DNA from 3 places in the Salmonella sp. A1325 genome. Region 2 is predicted to be linked to each of the others. Evidence: predicted binding sites of a transcription regulator. Region 2 holds the regulator's gene; each other region holds the start of a gene.

Region 1 (2,273 bases), on a different contig from region 2:
ACATCCATCGATAAAGTAGATAGGTTATGCGTTACTCACCTGAAGCGTTAATGGCATTTGTTGAGACCGTCTCTTGCGGTTCGTTTTCTGCGGCGGCGCGCCGCCTGCGTAAAAGCCAGTCCACCATTAGTACCGCCATTGCGCATCTGGAGGCGGATCTGGGATTTTCATTATTTGATCGATCTTCGCGCCAGCCCGTTCTGACCGAAGAAGGAAAACGGGTGCTTAGCTATGTTCAGGCTATTTTATCGGCGAGCGATCGTCTGGATGAGGTGGCGCTGACGTTATCCGGCGAGACGGAGGCAAGACTCACGTTCGTCCTCTCTGATACCCTGCACCCTGACAGTCTGGAAGAGTTAATGGCGCAGTTTGATCGTCAATTTCCGCATACCGAGTTTGAATGCTTGATCGGAGAAAATGATGATGTCATCGACCTGCTGCAAAAAGGGCGCGCCCAGATAGGCCTGATTGAAGCGCGTGATGACTATCCCACAAACATTGGCGCGACGCGTCTGCCTGTTCAAAGCTGGATGGGGGTTTATGTGGCGACCACGCATCCGTTGGCGTCGCAGACGAACCTGCAATGGGAACAACTGCATACCTGGCGCGAGCTGCGTCTGAATACCTATCTTGACTCTAACGCCAACATTACGCGCGGCCCGGCCTGGTCAGCGCCAAACTATTTATTGCTGTTGAGCATGGCGGTTCAGGGATTTGGCTGGTGCGTATTGCCCTGCGCGCTGGTGGAAGAGTTTGCGGCGGAAAAACCGCTGGCGCAGCTGGATGTTCCTGGCTGGCCGAGGGCGATTGCTATTGATTTGCTGTGGAACAAGAAAACGCCGCCCGGAACGGCGGGGAACTGGCTTCGCTACCATTTGCAGCAGAAATAAGCTGCGTCACCGTCAAATCAGCGTCATTTCCTTTGTGATAAAACTCACTTTTTTTAAACAATCAAGATAACTAATTTTAACAATGCTCTACTATGGCGGTGTCATTTTGCGCTGAGGTGGTAATGAAAGAGGTTGTGATAGTGGGGGCTTTACGGACACCCATCGGCTGTTTTCAGGGAACGCTGGCCCGTCATTCCGCCGTCGAGCTGGGGAGCATGGTCGTAAAAGCGTTAATTGAGCGCACCGGCGTGGACGCTAACGCTATCGATGAGGTCATCCTCGGTCAGGTGCTGACGGCTGGTGCCGGGCAGAATCCGGCGCGCCAGTCAGCCATCAAAGGAGGGCTGCCGACTACCGTTTCCGCCATTACCATTAATGACGTTTGTGGTTCCGGTTTAAAAGCGTTGCACCTGGCGACGCAGGCTATTCAGTGCGGCGAAGCGGACATTGTTATCGCGGGCGGGCAGGAGAATATGAGCCGTGCGCCGCATGTCCTCAATGACAGTCGTACCGGCGCGTTGCCTGATGCCGACAATCTGGTGGATAGTCTGGTACATGATGGCTTATGGGATGCCTTCAACGATTATCACATTGGCGTGACGGCAGAAAACCTGGCGCGGGAATATGGCATCAGCCGCGAGTTACAGGATGCTTATGCGCTCAGTTCGCAGCAAAAAGCCAGGGCCGCGATTGATACCGGACGTTTTAAAGATGAGATTGTCCCCATCGTCACGCAACGTAATGGGCAGACCGCAATTGTCGATACGGATGAACAACCGCGGGCCGACGCCAGTGCGGAGGGGTTAGCCCTGCTGCATCCGGCGTTTGATAGTTTAGGTTCGGTGACGGCGGGTAATGCCTCCTCAATCAACGATGGCGCCGCCGCGGTGATGATGATGAGCGAGGCGAAAGCCCAGGCGCTGGGGTTGCCGGTGCTGGCGCGCATTCGCGCGTTTGCCAGCGTCGGCGTCGATCCTGCGCTAATGGGGATTGCGCCGGTATATGCTACCCGGCGCTGTCTGGAGCGCGCCGGCTGGCAACTGACGGAGGTCGACCTTATCGAAGCCAACGAAGCGTTTGCCGCCCAGGCGTTGTCGGTAGGAAAAATGCTGGAATGGGATGAGCGACGGGTAAACGTTAATGGCGGCGCGATTGCGCTGGGGCATCCCATTGGCGCTTCCGGCTGTCGAATTCTGGTTTCACTGGTGCACGAAATGGTTAAACGCGACGCGCGTAAAGGCCTGGCGACGCTGTGTATCGGTGGCGGCCAGGGCGTTGCTTTAACCATTGAACGCGACTGATCCTACGCCAGCCACCCTTTTCCTGCTTCAGTATTCCGTTATAAAAAGCCCTCTATCACGAGGGCAAAGCCAGTGACAGAAC
Region 2 (2,273 bases):
CCGGATCGATATGTTGGGTGAGCAGGCTGTATTTCGCTTCGCAATAATCGGCCAGTTCACGGTATAACAAACTCAATGACTCGCGCAGCGGCTGTTCGCGCCATAGCCAGAACCAAAACCAGTTAAACACGCCGTACCATAGCGTGCCCAGCGCATAAATGAGCAGTGGCTCCCAGACGGGCATGTATCCCGCAAGACTCAGGGTAAAGATGGCGGCAATCAGCGACGCTGGCAGTAGCCGCGCGTGAAGCGGGCTAATTTCCGCCGTCACGCCAAGCACCAGCGTGAGCCCGGTCAGGATCAACGGCAGGGGGATGGATTCCGCCAGCAGAAGTTGCGTTACCAGACTGCATCCGGCGAACAGCGACGCGCCGATGATCAGGCGTTTAAAAAAGCGTTTGTGCGGGGTATCCAGACCTGCAATGTTGCAGCAGGCGGGAACGAGAGAGAAAAGCAAGCCCAGGTGTAGCTGGCCTATCAATAAACCAACAGCCACAGGCAGGCACAGCACCAGCGTTTGCCGTAGTGCGTAATTAATCTCTGGGTGATAAATCAGTCTTCGCCACATCGATGCAAACAAAAATGGCGCATGATAAAACGCGCCATTCTGACGGAATTAACGGGTGCCGTAGACGACGATGGTCTTGCCATGCGCGGAGATCAGGTTTTGATCTTCCAGCATTTTCAAAATACGACCAACGGTTTCGCGGGAGCAGCCGACGATCTGGCCGATTTCCTGACGGGTGATTTTGATCTGCATCCCATCCGGGTGCGTCATGGCATCGGGCTGTTTCGCCAGATTCAGCAGCGTCTGAGCGATACGCCCGGTGACGTCAAGGAAGGCGAGGTTACCTACTTTTTCAGAGGTGACTTGTAAGCGACGAGCCATCTGGGAAGAGAGGCGCATCAGAATATCCGGGTTGACCTGGATTAATTGGCGAAATTTTTTGTAGGAAATTTCAGCGACCTCACATGCGGTTTTCGCACGTACCCAGGCGCTGCGTTCCTGACCTTCTTCAAACAGGCCCAGTTCACCAATAAAATCACCCTGATTCAGATAAGAAAGGATCATTTCTTTCCCTTCCTCATCTTTGATCAGCACTGCCACGGAGCCTTTAACGATGTAGTACAGCGTTTCTGCTTTTTCACCCTGGTGAATCAGCGTGCTCTTTGACGGGTACTTATGAATGTGGCAATGAGACAAGAACCATTCAAGAGTCGGGTCTGTTTGCGGTTTGCCAAGCACCATGCGCGGTTATCCTCTGTTATAAGCTGTCTCCAGAGCCAGAAAACGGCACTGTCTCTGGGGTTGCAAAAATATACTTCCCGCTACCTGGGAAGGGGGCTACGAAAATAGATTGTAGCCTGTAATGTGATGTCCTCTGCATACATGCAGTACGTCAATGTATTACTGTAGCATCTTGTCTGTTTTAGCATAGCTTTCGCCGTGTGTCTCCTGGTGTCTCGCTTCAGCATGACCCAGGTCGCCTTCCATTGCGACTTTTGTTGTATGCGCGTAATCTTTCAGGAAAATTGAAACATTGGAGTTACGAAATATGCAAGCGCGTGTAAAGTGGGTTGAAGGGCTCACGTTCCTCGGAGAGTCCTCCTCCGGCCACCAGATTTTAATGGATGGCAACTCCGGTGACAAAGCGCCGAGTCCGATGGAGATGGTATTAATGGCGGCTGGCGGATGTAGCGCTATTGATGTGGTATCAATCCTGCAAAAGGGCCGTCAGAATGTCACCAACTGCGAAGTGAAGCTGACATCCGAGCGCCGGGAAGACGCGCCGCGCCTGTTTACGCACATTAATCTGCATTTTATCGTTACCGGCAGCGATCTGAAAGAGGCTGCCGTCGCGCGCGCTGTCGATCTCTCCGCGGAAAAATATTGCTCGGTGGCGCTAATGCTGGAAAAAGCGGTCAATATTACCCATTCGTATGAAGTGATTGCGGCGTAACATGTGATGCCGGATGGCGGCGTGGCTTTATCCGGCCTACCCGTTTTTATCTCGTAGGCCCGATAAGCGTAGCGCCATCGGGCATTTCACCGCGGTTATTCGATTTTTTTGCCTTCCATTAATCGCTGCACCAGCGGCAACATAATCAGCTCCATCGCCAGCCCCATTTTGCCGCCCGGCACCACTAATGTATTAATGTGAGAAATAAACGAGCCCTGGAGCATCGCCAGGAGCCAGGGAAAATCGATCCCTTCCAGGTTGCGGAAATGGATCACCACAAAACTCTCATCCAGCGAGGGAATACCCTTTGCG
Region 3 (2,273 bases), on a different contig from region 2:
CCGGTATTAAAGGGTATAATTATCAGCATATTGGCGACGAAAACGTTGATAGCGTTCGCGTTACTGGATTATCGCATCGCGTCCCTGACGGATATCCCGCGGCGACCAGTTAAATTCTCGGCGAAACAGAGTCGAAAAGTGGTTACTGTCGCCAAAACCGCAGCGGTACGCGATTTCTGTCACGCTATGATCGCTATGGCGCAATAAATGCCGGGCTTTGATCAAACGCAGGCGATTAAGGTAACGTTGCGGCGTCAGCCCGGTATGCTGTTTAAGCTGACGATGCAGCGTACGTAGCGACAGCGAAAACTGTTCAGCTACCGCCTCCCAGCAAACCTCCTCCGCAAAATGGTCTTCCAGCCATGCCATCAGTTGGTTGAGTTTGGCGTCGTTATTGGTCGCGCCTTCCATCAGGCTACTGCGGCGTAACAACACCAGTAGTTGCATAAACAAAATTTCGCGATTCGCCACCGCAGGCGCATCCATGCTGTCTCCGGCGCGCTCCATCAGACCGACCAACTGGCGCACCTGCTGCAACACACTCTGATTCACCCGCCAGTGCGAAGGATAGTAACCATCCTGCTCCTGCGGCAGCAATTGATCCAGCCCCGCCAGGAATTGGAAAGCGTCCGGCGAACGCCACAGTACATTCGTCAGGCATAGGTTGTCGGTATGTTCATATAAATGCCGGTCGTGATCGCGAACAAAACACACGGTACCGCCGCTGATGGTATACGGCTGCCCGTTGAATACATGAATGCCCGTACCGTGTTCCACAATCACGATTTCATGAAAATCATGATGATGTTCAGGGAAAGCGGCTTGCGGCAGACGGGGTTCAATCGCCACGGGCGCTTTACCTGATGGAAAAAAATCCACGCTATGCAGTACGGTCATGGTTGCTTCCTCCTGAATTCAACATGTCCGAATAGTAATTAAGGGCTATCGGCCTCACCTTAAATTTTTGACGCTAAAGCGCGCAAACATGGTCTTTTTTTCAAGAAAAGGCGGGAAAAAGCGGGAAATGCGGACGACATCACACCGGCCTATTAGTAGAAACTGTGAACGCTATCACGTTCATCTTTGCCTTGTTGCCAGCGGCTCATTTTCCTGTCAGTAACGAGAAGGTAGGTCTTTGAGGGCTTTTTTAGACTGTGCGCAATGACTCTAAGAAGGACCTGATTATGACTTTTCGCCATTGTGTCGCGGTTGATCTCGGCGCATCCAGCGGGCGCGTGATGCTGGCGCGTTACGACAGCAAACACCGTACCCTGACGCTACGTGAAATTCACCGTTTTGTGAACTGCCTACAAAAAACAGACGGGTTTGACACCTGGGACATCGACAGTCTGGAAAAGGATATCCGTCTTGGTCTGAAGAAAGTCTGCAATGAAGGCATTCTTATCGACAGCATCGGCATCGACACCTGGGGCGTCGATTATGTCCTGCTGGATAAACAAGGTCAGCGTGTCGGCCTGCCGGTCTCCTACCGCGATAACCGTACCACGGGCATCATGTCGCAAGCGCTGGTCCAGATCGGCAAAAGCGAAATCTATCGCCGCAGCGGGATTCAGTTTCTGCCGTTTAACACCATCTATCAGCTACGCGCGCTGACGAAACAACAGCCTGAGTTAACAGCGCAGGTCGCTCATGCGCTGCTGATGCCCGATTATTTCAGCTACCGCCTGACCGGTGAAATGAACTGGGAATACACCAACGCCACGACCACCCAGTTGGTCAATATCAATACCGATGACTGGGACGAGACCCTGCTGACATGGACTGGCGCGAAAAAGAGCTGGTTCGGTCGCCCCTCGCACCCTGGCAATGTTATCGGCGACTGGATTTGCCCGCAGAGCAACCGTATTCCGGTGGTAGCCGTCGCCAGCCACGATACCGCCAGCGCCGTTATTGCCTCTCCGCTGGCAAATAAACATAGCGCTTACCTGTCTTCAGGCACCTGGTCGTTGATGGGTTTTGAAAGCAAAATGCCCTACACCACTGACGAGGCGCTGGCTGCCAATATCACCAACGAAGGCGGCGCGGAAGGGCGTTATCGGGTACTGAAAAACATTATGGGTTTGTGGCTGCTCCAGCGTGTGCTGAAAGAACGGCGCATTACCGATCTGCCTGCGCTTATCGCCCAAACAGAAGCGCTGCCGGCCTGCCGTTTCCTGATTAACCCGAATGACGATCGCTTTATCAATCCTGACGATATGAGCGCCGAAATCCAGGCCGCCTGTCGCGAGACCGACCAGCCCGTTCCCGTCAGC

The links. Region 2 encodes CRP, which controls carbon source genes, mostly activating them, when cyclic AMP is high. Its sites were predicted from a motif close to ATGTGANNNNNNTCACAT; they were not measured.
Region 1: the regulator CRP is predicted to act here: its motif matches at 923-940, upstream of NAZ64_RS05410 (acetyl-CoA C-acetyltransferase).
Region 3: the regulator CRP is predicted to act here: its motif matches at 1,025-1,042, upstream of rhaS (HTH-type transcriptional activator RhaS).

What each region holds. Positions count from the first base shown of each region.
Region 1 is NZ_JAMLWO010000002.1:314,445-316,717, reverse strand. It holds gene NAZ64_RS05415 (LysR family transcriptional regulator) at 27-890, shown strand; gene NAZ64_RS05410 (acetyl-CoA C-acetyltransferase) at 1,013-2,191, shown strand.
Region 2 is NZ_JAMLWO010000004.1:15,225-17,497, reverse strand. It holds gene NAZ64_RS09465 (YccS/YhfK family putative transporter) at 1-568, opposite strand, end outside; gene crp (cAMP-activated global transcriptional regulator CRP) at 617-1,249, opposite strand; gene NAZ64_RS09455 (OsmC family protein) at 1,557-1,961, shown strand; gene NAZ64_RS09450 (phosphoribulokinase) at 2,057-2,273, opposite strand, start outside.
Region 3 is NZ_JAMLWO010000011.1:113,084-115,356, forward strand. It holds gene rhaS (HTH-type transcriptional activator RhaS) at 61-897, opposite strand; gene rhaB (rhamnulokinase) at 1,185-2,273, shown strand, end outside.